3 regions of the Streptomyces sp. NPDC002537 genome follow, and region 3 is predicted to be linked to each of the others. Evidence: predicted binding sites of a transcription regulator. Region 3 holds the regulator's gene; each other region holds the start of a gene.

Region 1 (5,745 bases), on a different contig from region 3:
GCGAAGAGCTCATGGGCCGCGCCCGGCACCGCGTCATCTCGGTGACCCCTACGGGGGCGTAGCACCCGCCGCGGGCGCGTCCCCCGGCCCCCCGCCGTACGAGGGGGCTACGGGCGGGCGGTCGCCGTCGCCAGTTCGTCCAGCATGGCCGAGACGGCCGGCACCCGGGCCAGGTCCGGCAGGGTGAGGGCCACGATCTCGCGCTGGACCAGGGGTTCCACCGGCACGGTCACGGCGCCCTTGGGCCGCACCGTCTCCAGCGCCAGGTCCGGCATCACCGCCACCCCCAGCCCCGCACCGACCAGACCGAACACCGCCGGGTAGTCGTCGGTCGCGAAGTCGATCCGCGGGGTGAAGCCGGCGCTCTCGCACACCTCGACCAGGTGTCGGCGGCAGCGCGGGCAGCCCGCGATCCACGATTCCTCCGCCAGGTCCTCGATCCCGATCCGGTCGGCGCCAGCCAGCCGGTGCCCCTCCGGCACCACGCCGATGAGCCGGTCGGTCAGCAGCGGCCGGACGACCAGGTCGTCCCACTCCGCGGCCGCGGCGGGGTCGGAGCCCCGCACCTCGGGATAGCGGAAGGCCAGCGCGATCTCGCAGTCACCGTCCCGCAGCATCTCCACCGAACGCGGCGGCTCCGCCTCGACCAGGGAGACCCGGGTACCGGGGTGGGCGGCCCGCATCCGCGCGAGCGCGCCCGGCACCAGCGTCGAACTGCCGCTGGGGAAGGACACCATCCGCACCCGCCCGGCCCGCAGCCCGGCGATCGCCGCGATCTCCTCCTCGGCCGCGGTCAGCCCGGCCAGGATTCCGGAGGCGTGCCGGACCAGGGCCTCACCCGCCTGGGTGAGGCGCATCTCGCGCCCGGTACGGATCAGCAGCGGCGTGCCCGTGGACTGCTCCAGCGCCTTCATCTGCTGGCTGACGGCGGGCTGGGTGCACCCCAGCTCCCGCGCGGCCGCCGAGAACGAACCGGTGGTGGCCACCGCGCGCAACACCCTCAGATGACGAGCCTCGATCATCCTTCGAGCATAAGCCCACCTTGGGGGTGATCGTTAGTTCCCCTTCACCACTTTGAGTGAGGCGTAAGGAAGGGCCCCTACGTTCGGGTGATGCACTCCACACGACGTGCCACCGGGCTCTAACGTGCCGGTATGACGACTGTATTGATCACAGGAGCAACGGCCGGGATCGGCGCCGCGTTCGCGCGCAGGCTCGCGGCCGACGGCCACGATCTGGTCCTCGTCGCCCGGGACGAGGAACGCCTCGGCGCGCAGGCGACCGAGCTCCACGACCGGCACGGCGTGGAGGTCGAGGTGCTCCGCGCGGACCTGGCCGACGACAAGGGCATCGAGCTCGTCGAGGAGCGGCTCCGCGACGCCGCCCGCCCGGTGCACCTGCTGGTCAACAACGCCGGTTTCGGCAACAAGGGCGCGTACCTCGAGGTCTCGATGGCCGACGAGCTGCGGATGCTCAAGGTGCACTGCGAGGCGGTGCTGCGGCTGACGTCGGCGGCGGCGGAGGGGATGCGGGAGCGCCGCAAGGGCGCGGTGGTCAACGTCGCGTCGGTGGCCGCGTTCACCCCGCGCGGCACGTACGGGGCGAGCAAGTCGTGGGTCGTGCAGTTCACCCAGGGCGTGGCCCGGGACCTGGCGGGTACGGGCGTGCGGCTGATGGCCCTGTGCCCCGGTTTCGTCCGTACGGAGTTCCACGAGCGGGCGGGCATGGGCACGGACAACGTCCCCAACTGGCTGTGGCTGGACGCCGACAAAGTGGTCGCCGCGGCGCTGCGCGACCTGGCGCACGGCAAGACCCTGTCCGTGCCGGACCCGCGCTACAAGGCGCTCACGGGTCTGATGCGGCTGGCCCCGCGCGGCGCGGTGTCCCGGGCGTCCTCCACGACGGGCCGCAAGTACGGGCCGAAGTAACCCGCGCGGCGCGTACGACCGCGTACGTCTCCGGGAACGGCCGAGGCCCGGCGCCCCCGAAAGGGTGCCGGGCCTCGGGCCGTTCAGCGACCGGAGTCGGCCTTAGTGGGCGTGGCCGTGACCGTGACCGGCCTCGGCCTCCTCCTCGACCTTCTTCTCGACGACCAGGGTCTCGGTCGTGAGCAGCAGGGAGGCGATGGAGGCGGCGTTCTCCAGGGCGGAGCGGGTGACCTTGACCGGGTCGATGACGCCGGCCTTCACCAGGTCGCCGTACTCGCCGGTGGCGGCGTTGAAGCCCTGGCCCTTGTCGAGCTCGGCCACCTTGGAGGTGATGACGTAGCCCTCGAGGCCCGCGTTCTCGGCGATCCAGCGCAGCGGCTCGACGGCGGCGCGGCGGACGACGGCGACACCGGTGGCCTCGTCGCCCTCCTTGCCGAGGTTGCCCTCGAGGATCTTCACGGCGTGGACGAGCGCGGAGCCACCACCGGAGACGATGCCCTCCTCGACCGCGGCGCGGGTCGCGGAGATGGCGTCCTCCAGACGGTGCTTCTTCTCCTTGAGCTCGACCTCGGTGGCCGCGCCCACGCGGATGACGCAGACGCCACCGGCGAGCTTGGCGAGGCGCTCCTGGAGCTTCTCGCGGTCCCAGTCGGAGTCCGTGGACTCGATCTCGGCCTTGATCTGGTTGACGCGGCCGACGACGTCCTCGTGGTTGCCGCCACCGTCGACGATGGTGGTGTCGTCCTTGGTGATGGTCACGCGGCGGGCGGTGCCCAGCACGTCCAGACCGGCCTGGTCGAGCTTGAGGCCGACCTCCTCGGCGATGACGGTGGCACCGGTGAGGGTGGCCATGTCGCCGAGCATCGCCTTGCGGCGGTCACCGAAGCCGGGCGCCTTGACGGCGACGGCGTTGAAGGTGCCGCGGATCTTGTTGACGACGAGGGTGGAGAGCGCCTCGCCCTCGACGTCCTCGGCGATGATCAGCAGCGGCTTGGAGCCACCGGCCTGGATGACCTTCTCCAGGAGCGGCAGCAGGTCCTGGATCGAGGAGATCTTGCCCTGGTGGATCAGGATGTACGGGTCGTCGAGGACGGCCTCCATGCGCTCCTGGTCCGTGACCATGTACGGCGACAGGTAGCCCTTGTCGAACGCCATGCCCTCGGTGAAGTCCAGCTCCATGCCGAAGGTGTTGGACTCCTCGACGGTGATGACACCGTCCTTGCCGACCTTGTCCATCGCCTCGGCGATGAGCTCGCCGACCTGCTTGTCCTGCGCGGACAGCGCGGCGACGGCGGCGATGTCGGACTTGTCCTCGATCGGACGGGCGGTCGCGAGGAGCTCCTCGGAGACGGCCTTGACCGCAGCGTCGATGCCCTTCTTCAGGGAGGCCGGGGAGGCACCCGCGGCGACGTTGCGCAGACCCTCGCGGACCAGCGCCTGCGCCAGCACGGTGGCGGTGGTGGTGCCGTCACCCGCGATGTCGTTGGTCTTGGTCGCCACCTCCTTGACGAGCTGGGCGCCCAGGTTCTCGTACGGGTCGTCGAGCTCGACCTCGCGCGCGATGGTGACACCGTCGTTGGTGATGGTCGGGGCACCGAACTTCTTGTCGATGACGACGTTGCGGCCCTTGGGGCCGATCGTCACCTTGACCGTGTCGGCCAGCTTGTTGACGCCGCGCTCGAGGGCGCGACGGGCGTCCTCGTCGAACTTCAGGATCTTCGCCATGGTTGCTTCAAGTCCTCTCGTTGCGATCCTGGGCCACGCAACAGTGGCCGCCTATCGCTCAAACGAACTGCGCCCCGGGCGCCCGGCGTATGGACGGGTACCAGGGGCGCAGATCAGAAACAGCTTGGGGTGAATTACTTCTCGATGATCGCGAGCACGTCGCGGGCCGAGAGAACGAGGTACTCGTCGCCGTTGTACTTCACCTCGGTGCCGCCGTACTTGCTGTAGAGCACGACGTCGCCGACCTGCACGTCGAGCGGCAGGCGCTCGCCGTTCTCGAAGCGGCCCGGGCCCACGGCGAGGACGGCGCCCTCCTGGGGCTTCTCCTTCGCGGTGTCCGGGATGACCAGGCCGGAGGCCGTGGTCTGCTCGGCGTCGAGCGGCTGGACCACGATGCGGTCCTCAAGCGGCTTGATGGCAACCTTGGAGCTGGCGGTCGTCACGATCCGACCTCCCCCTTCGGAGATCTCGCGGGGCTATCTGTCTGGTGGCGACCTGGTGAATCCGTCGTCGCGGGTGCCGGATCCGCCCGTCGCTGTGTTTGGCACTCCCGGGTGGAGAGTGCCAACGGAGCCGAGACTATGACGCGGTTAGCACTCGGTCAAGCGGAGTGCCAATTCGCCTGCGGCGCGCGTCGACGGCCGGGGTTCCGCCGCGGCGGCCGCGGCCGGCCCGGCGGCCGGGCCGGTCAAGGATCTTCCCGTCCGCGCCCGAGGTATTCCTCAGACGTAGTCCTCCAGGCGGGCCACCGTGAAGCCCTGCTTCTGGATGCTGCGCAGCATGTTCGTGACCATCCTGGTCATCGAGGTGCCCTTGAGCTCCTGCGGGCCGCGGAAGTGCGCGAGGACGATGTCGCCGGGGCGCAGCCCGTCGCCCTGGGCGTAGCGCATGTCGTTGATCTGCATCGTCGCCTCCCACAGCACGACGGCCTTCACCCCGCAGCCGCCCGCCGCCGTGAGCGTCGCGTCGTCGTAATTGCCGTACGGCGGACGGAACAGCGGCGGCTTGGCCCCGAACCGCTTCTCCAGCGCGTCCTGCTGGCCGCAGATCTCGCGGCGCTGGGCTTCGGGCGAGAGGGTGCGCAGGTTGGGGTGGGAGAGGGTGTGGTTCTGGATGGTGTTGCCACCTTCCTTGAGCTGCTCGAAGTAGCCGTAGCCGCGGCCCGCGCGGGCGATGTCGTCCGTCAGGAACATCGTGAACGGCAGCTTCAGCTCCTTCGCCATCTTCACGAACTCGGGGTCCTTCTCCGCCCCGTCGTCGAAGGTCACGAAGACGACCTTGTCCTTGGTGTCCACCCGCCGCACGACCTTGGGCGCGTCCCCCGGCCGCATCCCGTCCGTGACCTTCCGCGCGGGCGGGGCGGGGGGAGCGGCGAGCGGGGCGTCGAGGCCCCAGTGGCGGTAGGCGTCGGAGGGCGCTTCCGCGGGGCGGGTGGGGGCGGGGGCCGACGCCGGCGCGGAGGGTGCGGCCTTCTCGCTCTTGGACGACGAGGAGCCGGAGCAGCCGGAGGCCAGCAGGGCGGCGGCCAGCGCGACGAGGACGATCCGGGGGCGGGTGCGGGTCCGGGGGCGGGATATGTGCGAGCTCACCCATCCGATTGTTGTGCATGCGTTCGAACAGGGCGCGGCGGGACCGCCGGGCCGCCCCGATTACGGGAGACGGCCGGAGTGGGGAAACAATGAAACCGTGCCCGCACCGAACCAGCCGACCGACTCCTTCGCCGCCCTCCTCACCGACGAAGGCCGCCGCCTCCTGACGGAGCTCCGCGACCACGACCCCGCCCAGGAGCTCGCGACAGCGACCCGGCTGCGCCGCGACCACCCGGCCGACCTGGTGTCGGCCGCCCTCGGCCAGGCCCGGCTGCGGCAGCGGGCGGTGGCGAAGTTCGGCGCGGAGGACGCGTACCGCATGTTCTTCACGCCCAACGGCGTGGAGCAGTCGACCCGGAAGACCGTCGCCGCGTACCGGGCCGCCCGGCTCGCCGCGCTCGGCACGAAATCCGTCGCCGACCTGTGCTGCGGCATCGGCGGCGATGCCATCGCGCTGGCCCGCGCGGGCATCGCGGTCCTCGCGGTCGACCGCGACCCTCTGA
Region 2 (5,745 bases), on a different contig from region 3:
CGACGGCGGCGCGGCCGCGGGCTTCGTCCTGGGCGGGCTGTTCCTGCCGCTGGTGATGCTGGGCCTGCACCAGGCCCTGATCCCGATCCATACGACCCTGATCCAGCAGCAGGGCTACACGGTGCTGCTGCCCATCCTGTCCATGGCAGGCGCGGGCCAGGTCGGCGCGGCGCTGGCGGTCCATGTCCGGCTGCGCGGCGCGGCGGTGCGGCGGACCATCCGTTCCGCGCTGCCCGCGGGGCTGCTGGGCATCGGCGAGCCGCTGATCTACGGGGTGTCGCTGCCGCTGGGGCGGCCGTTCGTCACGGCGTGCGTGGGCGGCGCGTTCGGCGGCGGCTTCATGGGCCTGCTCAACCAGCTGGGCGACAAGGTGGGAGCCACCGCGATCGGCCCGTCGGGCTGGGCCCTCTTCCCCCTGCTCCAGGGCAACCACGGCCTGTCCAGGGCGGCGACGGTCTATGCGCTGGGGCTGCTGGTGGGCTACGCGACGGGGTTCGCGGCGACGTACGCCCTCGGCTTCGGGCGGGGCACGCTCCACGAGCTGAACGCGCCGAGGGCGGCACCCCCTTCACAGGGAGTGCCGCCCTCGGCGTACAGCGTTCAGGACGAGTGATCCGGTACGGATCAGAAGTCCATGTCACCGCCCGGCATGCCGCCCGGAGCGGCCGCGGCGGCCTTCTCCGGCTTGTCGGCGATGACGGCCTCGGTGGTGAGGAACAGCGCCGCGATGGAGGCGGCGTTCTGCAGCGCGGAGCGCGTGACCTTGGCCGGGTCGATGATGCCCTCGGCGATCATGTCGACGTACTCGCCGGTCGCGGCGTTCAGGCCGTGGCCGACAGCCAGGTTGCGGACCTTCTCCACGACGACGCCGCCCTCGAGACCACCGTTGACGGCGATCTGCTTCAGCGGGGCCTCCAGGGCCAGGCGCACGGCGTTGGCGCCGGTGGCCTCGTCACCCTCGAGCTCCAGCTTCTCGAACACCGCGGAGGCCTGGAGCAGGGCCACGCCACCACCGGCGACGATGCCCTCCTCGACGGCCGCCTTCGCGTTGCGAACGGCGTCCTCGATGCGGTGCTTGCGCTCCTTGAGCTCGACCTCGGTCGCGGCACCGGCCTTGATGACGGCCACGCCGCCGGCCAGCTTCGCGAGGCGCTCCTGGAGCTTCTCGCGGTCGTAGTCCGAGTCGCTGTTCTCGATCTCGGCACGGATCTGGTTGACGCGGCCCTGGACCTGGTCGCTGTCACCGGCACCGTCGACGATGGTCGTCTCGTCCTTGGTGATGACGACCTTGCGGGCGCGGCCGAGCAGGTCGAGACCGGCGTTCTCCAGCTTGAGGCCGACCTCCTCGGAGATGACCGTGCCACCGGTGAGGATGGCGATGTCGCCGAGCATGGCCTTGCGGCGGTCGCCGAAGCCCGGGGCCTTGACGGCGACGGACTTGAAGGTGCCGCGGATCTTGTTGACGACCAGGGTCGACAGGGCCTCGCCCTCGACGTCCTCGGCGATGATCAGCAGCGGCTTGCCGGACTGCATGACCTTCTCGAGGAGCGGCAGCAGGTCCTTGACCGAGCCGATCTTCGAGTTGACGATCAGGATGTACGGGTCGTCGAGCGACGCCTCCATACGCTCCATGTCGGTGGCGAAGTACGCCGAGATGTAGCCCTTGTCGAAGCGCATACCCTCGGTGAGCTCCAGCTCCAGACCGAAGGTCTGGGACTCCTCGACGGTGATGACGCCTTCCTTGCCGACCTTGTCCATGGCCTCGGCGATGAGCTCGCCGATCTGGGTGTCGGCGGCGGAGATGGAGGCGGTGGAGGCGATCTGCTCCTTGGTCTCCACGTCCTTGGCCTGCTCGAGCAGCGCGCCGGAGACGGCCTCGACGGCCTTCTCGATGCCGCGCTTCAGGGCCATCGGGTTGGCACCGGCGGCCACGTTGCGCAGACCCTCGCGGACCAGCGCCTGGGCGAGGACGGTCGCGGTCGTCGTGCCGTCACCGGCGACGTCGTCCGTCTTCTTCGCGACCTCCTTGACCAGCTCGGCGCCGATCTTCTCGTACGGGTCCTCGAGCTCGATCTCCTTGGCGATGGACACACCATCGTTGGTGATCGTGGGGGCGCCCCACTTCTTCTCGAGGACGACGTTGCGGCCCTTGGGGCCGAGGGTGACCTTGACGGCGTCGGCGAGCTGGTTCATCCCGCGCTCGAGACCGCGCCGTGCCTCCTCGTCGAACGCGATGATCTTGGCCATGTGAAGTGGTCCTCCCAGGACTGGGGTGGATTGCTCCGGACCGCGCTGGCGCCCGCGACGGACGGCCCACGGGCCCGGCGGTTCCTTGCCCCGCCCGACTCGCCGACCTCACCGACGGTCCAAATCTGTCACTCTCACTCGGAGAGTGCTAACGCCAATGATTAGCACTCGACCCACCCGAGTGCAAGCGGTCTGGGGAAGTACACACCGTCAGTGGCACCGGGGGCACCTCCCAGCGATAGCTGGGGGCGCAAGCGGTCTGGGGAAGTACACACCGTCAGTGGCACCGGAGGACGCACGAGGGGCCCGTACCCTGCGTGCGGGTACGGGCCCCTCGGCGAGCTGAGCGAGCCGGTGGTCGATGCGCCGAGGTCAGACGTGCACCTTGACCATGTCCGCCTGCGGCCCCTTCTGGCCCTGCGAGATCTCGAACTCGACTCGCTGACCCTCCTCGAGGGTGCGGTAGCCGTCCATCTGGATCGCGCTGTAGTGGACGAAAACATCCGCACCACCGTCGACCGCGATGAAGCCGTACCCCTTCTCCGCGTTGAACCACTTGACGGTGCCCTGAGCCATGCCTAACTCCCCTATTACTGGCCCTTGCGCAGGACCGCACTTCGCGGACCCGGGTCAGACCTCACCCCCAGGACACTCCCCCGCCGGCGGCGTGGGGAATCCCGTTGGTGTGCGCCGGAACGCGTCGACCGCGGCTGAATGTATCTGCACGGATGCCGTCTGCAACAGGTCACTCGGACGAGAATTCCCGGCACGATCGATTGCCGAAATACGGCTAACTCCGGGGGATCCAGGGCAAGTCGGGCCGGGCATAGCACTAGCAACCCGACAATTTGCACACACAGTTCGCGCACAACTTGACGGGTTCTCATAGGCGTTCGGCACTGACGCCGGAGGGGGATCGCCCCAACTGTATCGCGCTCAACAGACGGAATCGCCCCGTCCACTTCGCGGACGGGGCGATTCCGGGGGCCTTTCGGAGGAAGCCTTCGTAAAGGTCAGCCTCCGGCGACGGCGGGAATGATCGAGACGCCCGCACCGTCGGGGGTGGGGGTCGCCAACCCGCCCTCGAATCGCACGTCGTCGTCATTGACGTACACGTTCACGAACCGCCGCAGCTTCCCGGCCTCGTCGAGTACGCGGGCGGCGATGCCGGGGTGGTTCTTCTCCAGATCGGCGATCACCTCGCCGAGAGTCCCGCCCTCGGCGGGCACTTCGGCCTTGTCACCGGTGTAGGTGCGCAGGATGGTGGGAATGCGAACGCTGACGCTCATGGGGTCACCTTCGGTTGATGTCGACTGAGGGAAGGGCGGGGCAGGTGAGGCAGATGGAGGGAAGGAACGGCGGGCGGCCGCGCCTCACAGCCCCGCGGCGCGGAACGCGTCCAGCGAAGGGCGGATCGTCGCCGTCGGCCCCGCCGCCACCGCGTCCAGGGTCTTGAGCCCGTCCCCCGTGTTGAGCACGACCGTCGTCAGCGAGGGGTCGAGGACCCCGTCCTCGATCAGCTTCCGGGTGACGCCGACCGTCACCCCGCCCGCCGTCTCCGCGAAGATCCCCTCCGTCCGGGCCAGCAGCCGGATCGCGTCCACGACCTCCGCGTCGGTGACGTCCTCGACCGCCCCGCCGGTCCGCCGGGCGATGTCGAGCACGTAGGGCCCGTCGGCGGGGTTGCCGATCGCGAGGGACTTCGCGATCGTGTCCGGCTTCACGGGCCGTACGACGTCGTGCCCGTCCTTGAACGCCCGGGAGACCGGCGAGCAGCCCGCCGCCTGCGCACCGAAGATCCTGTACGGCCGGTCCTCGACCAGTCCCAGCGCGATGAGCTCCTTCAGCCCCTTGTCGATCTTCGTCAGCTGGGAGCCGGACGCGACCGGCACGACGATCTGGTCCGGCAGCCGCCAGCCGAGCTGTTCGCAGATCTCGTACGCGAGGGTCTTCGAGCCCTCCCCGTAGTACGGGCGGAGGTTGACGTTGACGAAGCCCCAGCCCTCGCCGAGCGGGTCGCCGATCAGCTCGGAGCAGAAGCGGTTCACGTCGTCGTAGGTGCCCTCGATGCCGACGAGGTCGCCGCCGTAGACCGCGGCCATGACGACCTTGCCCTGCTCCAGGTCGTGCGGGATGAAGACGCAGGACTTGAAGCCCGCGCGGGCCGCCGCGGCGCCGACCGCGCCCGCGAGGTTCCCCGTCGAGGAGCAGGACAGGGTGGTGAAGCCGAAGGCGCGCGCCGCCTGGACGGCGATGGCGACGACGCGGTCCTTGAAGGAGTGCGTGGGGTTGCCGGAGTCGTCCTTGACGTACAGGCCGCCGGTGACGCCCAGTTCGCGGGCGAGGTTGTCGGCCTTGACCAGCTCGGTGAAGCCGGGGTTGAGGCCGGGCCGCTCCGCGACGTCGGCGGGGACGGGCAGCAGCGGGGCGTAGCGCCAGATGTTCGCCGGGCCCGCCTCGATGCGGCGGCGGAGTGCCTCGGGGTCGCCGGTGGGGAGCTCGTACGCGACTTCGAGGGGGCCGAAGCAGTCGGCGCAGGCGAAGAGGGGACCGAGGTCGAAGCGCTCGCCGCACTCGCGGCACGAGAGGGCGACGGCGGGACCGAACGCGACAGAGGTGCTTGAACTTTCGACAGACTGCACAGCCATGGAGGCGAGGCCCTTTCTCCTCATCTTCCCCGTGGCGGAGGTCGCCACGAGACGGAATTGGCACCTTCCCCGCCGGGAGCCTCGCGTCGAACGACGAAAGACCGGCTGGAGGGTTGCCGGGGCTTCAACGGGCCGTGTCCCTCTGCCCCTCTGGATGAGCGGTATGGCACTGGGCGGAGCCCAGGCGTTTGTGCGCGCGGCGACCCCGACATATGTCGGCGTCCGGCGTTGTTCAGACTGTAACCGAAGGCGCGGACACCGAAGACAGTCGTCCGTACCGCGAGATAGGTCACACAGGGCAGAGGAGTCGGGCACGTGCTGGAAGAGGTGGAGCGCTGGCTGGACCGGCGGTCCTGGTCCGTCGGAGACCGTCCGCTCGACCAGCTGCTGGCGGCCAAGCGGGCGTCCGGCACCACGGTCAGCGTGGTGCTGCCCGCGCTGGACGAGGAGGCCACGGTCGGCGACATCGTGGCCACGATCCGGCGCGAGCTGATGTCGGAGGCGGTGCCCCTGGTGGACGAGCTGCTGGTGCTCGACTCCGGGTCCACGGACCGTACGGCGGAGGTGGCCGCGGCGGCCGGGGCGCGCGTGGTGCACCGGGACACGGTGCTGCCCACGCTGCCCGCGGTACCCGGCAAGGGCGAGGTGCTGTGGCGGTCGCTGCTGGTGACGAGCGGTGACGTCGTCTGCTTCGTCGACGCCGACCTGCGGGACTTCTCGGCCGATTTCGTGACGGGGATCGTCGGGCCGCTGCTGACGGACCCCGGGGTGCAGTTCGTGAAGGCGATGTACGACCGCCCGCTGGGCGAGGTGGCGGGGCAGGGCGGCCGGGTGACCGAGCTCGTGGCCC
Region 3 (5,745 bases):
GGACCACGTCTCCGCGTACGCGCTGATCGTCGAGGAGGGCACCCAGCTCGCCCGCCGCATCCGGCGCGGCGAGGTCCCGATGACCGACGACGACGTGCACGCCGACCGCTACCTCATCGCCGAGGACATGCTCACGGCCGCGGGCTTCAGCTGGTACGAGGTCTCCAACTGGGCGACCGGCGAGGCCGGCCGCTGCCGTCACAACGAGCTCTACTGGCGCGGCGCGGACTGGTGGGGCGCGGGCCCCGGCGCGCACTCCCACGTGGGCGGCGTGCGGTGGTGGAACGTCAAGCACCCGGGCGCCTACGCGCAGGCCCTCAGCGAGGGCCGCTCCCCGGGCGCGGGCCGCGAGGTCCTGCCGGACGAGGACCGGCGCGTCGAACGCATCCTGCTGGAACTGCGGCTGATCGACGGGTGCCCTCTGTCGCTGCTCAAGCCCGCGGGCGCGAAGGCGGCGGCGAAGGCACTGGCGGACGGCCTGCTCCAGGCCGAGCCGTACGAGGCGGGGCGCGCGGTGCTGACGCTGCGGGGGCGGTTGCTGGCGGATGCGGTGGTGCGGGGTCTGGTGGACTGATCGCCTGTTCAGGTGAACTGACGCGCACAAGGCGTGTGCTTGCCCGGCTTCTTCGTAGGCTGAGGGGCAATGCACGCGGTGGATGTGGAGGGCCACGGAGATGACCGCTGTGTACGAAGTGTACGAACGAATCATGGCTGTGTTCGAGAAGCACCCCGAGGTATTTGGGGGGTACAAGATCGAGTTGTTGCGGGGGGAAATCGTGATGATGGCGGGGCCCGACTGGGTTCACAACGACATCGTGGAGCTGGTGCGGGATCAGATTCCGGGCGCCCAGTGGCAACGGAAAACCACGCAGGACATCGCGATTCCGGGTGAGTCGAGCGAGCCTCAGCCGGACCTCGTCGTTATTGAGCGTGAGGCTTTCCAGGGGCCAGGGCGCGTGGTTCCTGCCGGGGCAGTCACCATGCTCCTCGAAGTTGTCTCGAAGACCAGCGGCCTCCGTGACTACGAGCTCAAGCCCTCCATGTATGCGGCCGGGCAGGTACCCGCCTACCTGATCGTGGACCCGTTCGAAGCTTGCTGTGTACTTCTTACCGAGCCGACCGGCGTGGGCGAAGAGGCGGTGTACCAGACCAGGCGGACTTCCAAGTTCGGAGATCCGGTGCCCATCAAGGTGCTCGACTTGACCTTGGAGACGTCCGGGTTCAAGACGCAGGCCCGCTAAACAGTCGGCACCGTCACAAAATCGATCAACTCCTCCACCCGCCCCAGCAATTCCGGTTCCAGGTCCTTGTAAGACCTGACCGACCCCAGAATCCGCTGCCAAGCGGCCCCGGTGTTGACCGGCCACCCCAGCGCCCGGCACACCCCCGACTTCCAGTCCTCCCCCCGAGGCACCCGCGGCCACCCCGTGATCCCCACCGACGACGGCTTCACGGCCTCCCACACGTCGATGTACGGGTGCCCCACCACCAGGACGTTCCCGTCGGTGACGGAAGCCGCGATCCGGGACTCCTTCGAGCCCGGCACCAAGTGGTCGACCAGTACGCCCAGTCGGGCATCCGGGCCCGGCGCGAACGACCGCACGATCGACGGAAGATCGTCGATGCCCTCCAGGTACTCCACGACCACGCCCTCGATGCGCAGGTCGTCACCCCACACCCGCTCCACGAGCTCCGCGTCGTGGCGCCCCTCCACATAGATGCGCCCGGCGCGTGCGACGCGCGCCCGCGCCCCCGGGACGGCGATCGAGCCGGAGGCCGTACGGGCCGGGCCCTGCGGCGCGCTCGGGCCCGTGGGGCGTACGAGGGTGACGACGCGCCCTTCCAGCAGGAAGCCGCGCGGCTCCATCGGGAAGACCCGGTGCTTCCCGAACCGGTCCTCCAGGGTGACCGTGAGCCCCTGTGCCGTCTTCTCGCAGCGGATCACCGCCCCGCAGAAGCCCGTGGTGACCTCCTCGACCACGAGGTCGGCCTCGGCGGCCACCTCGGGGGCGGGGGCGGTCTTCTTCCACGGAGGGGTCAGATCAGGGCCGTAGTGTCTGCTGCGCATGGGTGTCATCCTGTGGGGCGGGCGTCGGGTCTAGGCCGGGGGCCCGGGGTTGTCCCCCGGGAAAACGCAGCCAGGGAGGCCGGATCGGGTCCGTACTCTCCGCTGCGCATGCGCGCCATTGTGGATCAAGATCGCGCGGGACTCACGACACGCCGAAGCGCAGCGCCAGCGCGTCCCGCTGCCTCCGTACGAAGCCCGCGTCCACCACCGCCCCGTGCCCCGGTACGTACAGCGCGTCCTCGCCGCCCAGTGCCAGCAGCCGGTCCAGTGCCGCGGGCCACTGCCGGGGGAGGGCGTCCGGTCCCGCCTGTGGTTCGTCCGACTCCTCCACCAGGTCACCGCAGAAGACGACCTCCGGCGCCCCGCCCGCGCCCGCCACGAGGACCGCCAGATCGTGTGCCGTGTGCCCCGGCCCCACGTTGGCCAGCAGCACCTGCCGGTCGCCCAGATCGAGCGTGAGCTCGCCCGAGACCGGGTGGTGCGGCCGTACGAGCAGGTCGGCGGCCTCGGCGGCGGCCGTCGGGTCGGCTCCGTGCCGTACGGCGTCCCGCCCCAGCTCCTCGCGCTCGCGGAGCAGCAGTTCGGCGAGGCCGACGGCCCCGTACACCTGCGCCCCCGAGAACACGGCGGTGCCGAAGACGTGGTCGAAGTGCGGGTGCGTGAGAGCGATATGCGTCACGTCGCGGCCGGTGAGCTCGCGTACCTCCCGCCGGACCTCGGCGCCCTCCGGCACGCTCGCCCCGGTGTCCACCAGCAGCACGCCCGCGGACCCCGCGACCACGCCGATCGTCGCGTCCCACCCGGGCATTCTGCGGCGGGCGACCCCCGGCGCGAGCCGCTCCCAACGCGTTGTTCCCTCATGGCTCTCCATACCCGGACGCTAGCCGGAGCGCGGTACGGTTGCCCGCTCGACGTGCGCGCGGCGGCGGTGTGCGCGGGCGCACGGCACGACGGCTCTTGCCCTCGTCGCGGTGCGCGGCCGTACACTGGCTGAAGGGATCTGGCACTCGTGACCATGGAGTGCCAGGGAAGGGCCCCGTGAGACGGCTGGACTGGAGGTGCGCGATGCTGAGCGAACGCAGGCTCGAAGTGTTGCGCGCCATCGTCCAGGACTATGTGGGCACCGAGGAGCCGGTCGGCTCCAAGGCCCTCACCGAGCGGCACCGCCTCGGCGTGTCCCCGGCCACGGTGCGCAACGACATGGCCGCGCTGGAGGACGAGGGCTTCATCGCCCAGCCCCATACGAGCGCGGGCCGTATCCCGACCGACAAGGGGTACCGCCTCTTCGTCGACAAGCTCGCGGGCGTCAAGCCCCTGTCGACGCCCGAGCGGCGCGCCATCCACAACTTCCTCGACGGCGCCGTCGATCTCGACGACGTCGTGGGCCGTACGGTCCGGCTGCTCGCGCAGCTGACCCGGCAGGTCGCGGTGGTGCAGTACCCCTCGCTGACCCGGTCGACCGTGCGTCATGTGGAGCTGCTCTCACTGGCTCCGGCGCGGGTGATGCTGGTGCTGATCACGGACACCGGCCGGGTCGAGCAGCGCATGGTCGACTGCCCGGCGCCGATCGGCGAGACCACGCTGGCGGATCTCCGGGCGCGGCTCAACAGCCGGGTCGTGGGGCACCGGTTCTCGGATGTGCCGCAGCTCGTGCAGGACCTCGCCGACTCCTTCGAGCAGGACGACCGAGGAACCGTTTCCACGGTCCTCGCGACGCTGCTGGAGACCCTGGTCGAGGAGACCGAGGAGCGGCTGATGATCGGCGGTACCGCCAATCTCACCCGCTTCGGGCATGACTTCCCGCTGACGATCCGGCCGGTGCTGGAGGCGTTGGAGGAGCAGGTCGTGCTGCTCAAGCTGCTCGGCGAGGCCAAGGACTCGGGCATGACGGTGCGGATCGGTCATGAGAACGCTCATGAGGGTCTCAACTCCACATCCGTCGTCGCCGTCGGCTACGGTTCGGGCGACGAGGCAGTCGCCAAACTCGGCGTGGTCGGACCGACCCGCATGGACTACCCCGGAACGATGGGAGCGGTACGCGCAGTGGCACGTTACGTCGGACAGATCCTGGCGGAGTCGTAAGTGGCCACGGACTACTACGCGGTCCTGGGCGTACGGCGCGATGCCTCGCAGGACGAGATCAAGAAGGCTTTCCGCCGCCTCGCCCGCGAGCTGCACCCGGACGTGAACCCGGACCCGAAGACGCAGGAGCGGTTCAAGGAGATCAACGCCGCTTACGAGGTGCTCTCGGACCCGCAGAAGAAGCAGGTCTACGACCTCGGCGGCGACCCGCTCTCCGCGAACGGCGGTGGCGGTGGCGCCGGTGGCTTCGGCGCCGGCTTCGGCAACTTCTCCGACATCATGGACGCCTTCTTCGGGCAGACGTCGCAGCGCGGTCCGCGCTCGCGTACGCGCCGTGGCCAGGACGCCATGATCCGTCTCGAAGTCAGCCTGCCCGAGGCCGCGTTCGGGACCACCAAGGAGATCCAGGTCGACACCGCCGTCGTCTGCACCACGTGCAGCGGCGAGGGCGCGGCCCCCGGCACCTCCGCGCAGACCTGTGACATGTGCCGCGGCCGTGGCGAGGTCTCGCAGGTCACCCGGTCCTTCCTCGGCCAGGTCATGACCTCCCGGCCCTGCCCGCAGTGCCAGGGCTTCGGCACCGTGGTGCCGACCCCGTGCCCGGAGTGCGCCGGTGACGGCCGCGTCCGTTCGCGGCGCACCCTGACGGTGAAGATCCCGGCCGGTGTCGACAACGGCACCCGCATCCAGCTGGCGGGCGAGGGCGAGGTCGGCCCCGGCGGCGGCCCCGCGGGCGACCTCTATGTGGAGATCCACGAGACCCCGCACCCGACCTTCCAGCGGCGCGGCGACGACCTGCACTGCACGGTCACCCTCCCGATGACGGCCGCGGCCCTCGGCACCAAGGTGCCGCTGGAGACCCTGGACGGCGTCGAGGAGATCGACATCCGTCCGGGCACCCAGTCCGGCCAGTCGATCCCGCTGCACCAGCGCGGCGTCACGCATCTGCGCGGCGGCGGCCGCGGTGACCTCATCGTCCACGTCGAGGTCATCACGCCGAACAAGCTCGACCCCCAGCAGGAGGACCTCCTCCGCCAGCTCGCGAAGCTGCGCAACGAGGAGCGTCCGATGGGCGAGTTCAAGCCGGGGCAGCAGGGTCTGTTCTCGCGCTTGAAGGATGCGTTCAACGGGCGGTAGGCGCTCGGCCGGGGGTCCGGGGGTTGGCTCCCCGGGTGAGCGCGGTAAGCCGGGGCAGCAGGGTCTGTTCTCGCGCTTGAAGGACGCGTTCAACGGCCGGTAGGCGTTCGGCCCGGGGTGCCCCGAGCGCTGTCGGCGGCTGTCGGCACCTGCTCGGGGTGCCCCGGGTGCCGTTCGGCGAGGAGATTCCCCGCGTCCCACGATCGCGTGACACGATGTGGTCGTGACTCCTCCCCCACGGCCGACGCCGGGGGGCTTCCCCCTCGGCCCGGTGGCCGAGACGCGGGCAAGCCCTGCCCGCCGCCCGAAGGCAGTCCACCGGCGCGGCCGGCGGCGATGCTCCGTGGCGCAGAATTCGAGGATGCGGTTCCGCCGCACCGGTTGTCGCCGGTGACCCCCGCGCAAGGAGATCCGATGGCTTCTGACACCCGGGGTGACACCGCGCTCACCGGACTGTT

Evidence for each region. Region 3 encodes HrcA, which represses chaperone genes, less so after heat shock. Its sites were predicted from a motif close to TTNGCACTCNGNNNNNCNGAGTGCNAA; they were not measured.
Region 1: groES (co-chaperone GroES) is a predicted target of HrcA. The motif match lies at 4,244-4,270, and genes of this name have one in related genera.
Region 2: groL (chaperonin GroEL) is a predicted target of HrcA. The motif match lies at 2,409-2,435, and genes of this name have one in related genera.

What each region holds. Positions count from the first base shown of each region.
Region 1 is NZ_JBSFWT010000023.1:57,824-63,568, forward strand. It holds gene ACWD4A_RS13610 (WhiB family transcriptional regulator) at 1-62, shown strand, start outside; gene ACWD4A_RS13615 (LysR family transcriptional regulator) at 108-1,022, opposite strand; gene ACWD4A_RS13620 (SDR family NAD(P)-dependent oxidoreductase) at 1,155-1,928, shown strand; gene groL (chaperonin GroEL) at 2,031-3,653, opposite strand; gene groES (co-chaperone GroES) at 3,788-4,096, opposite strand; gene ACWD4A_RS13635 (polysaccharide deacetylase family protein) at 4,376-5,242, opposite strand; gene ACWD4A_RS13640 (THUMP-like domain-containing protein) at 5,340-5,745, shown strand, end outside.
Region 2 is NZ_JBSFWT010000106.1:15,507-21,251, forward strand. It holds gene ACWD4A_RS31415 (PTS transporter subunit EIIC) at 1-613, shown strand, start outside; gene groL (chaperonin GroEL) at 625-2,247, opposite strand; gene ACWD4A_RS31425 (cold-shock protein) at 2,620-2,823, opposite strand; gene ACWD4A_RS31430 (MoaD/ThiS family protein) at 3,261-3,536, opposite strand; gene thrC (threonine synthase) at 3,621-4,895, opposite strand; SAM riboswitch class I at 4,913-5,056, opposite strand; gene ACWD4A_RS31440 (glucosyl-3-phosphoglycerate synthase) at 5,211-5,745, shown strand, end outside.
Region 3 is NZ_JBSFWT010000024.1:37,249-42,993, forward strand. It holds gene hemW (radical SAM family heme chaperone HemW) at 1-574, shown strand, start outside; gene ACWD4A_RS13955 (Uma2 family endonuclease) at 675-1,241, shown strand; gene ACWD4A_RS13960 (DUF3097 domain-containing protein) at 1,238-2,068, opposite strand; gene ACWD4A_RS13965 (MBL fold metallo-hydrolase) at 2,211-2,939, opposite strand; gene hrcA (heat-inducible transcriptional repressor HrcA) at 3,134-4,150, shown strand; gene dnaJ (molecular chaperone DnaJ) at 4,151-5,287, shown strand; gene ACWD4A_RS13980 (nitronate monooxygenase) at 5,702-5,745, shown strand, end outside.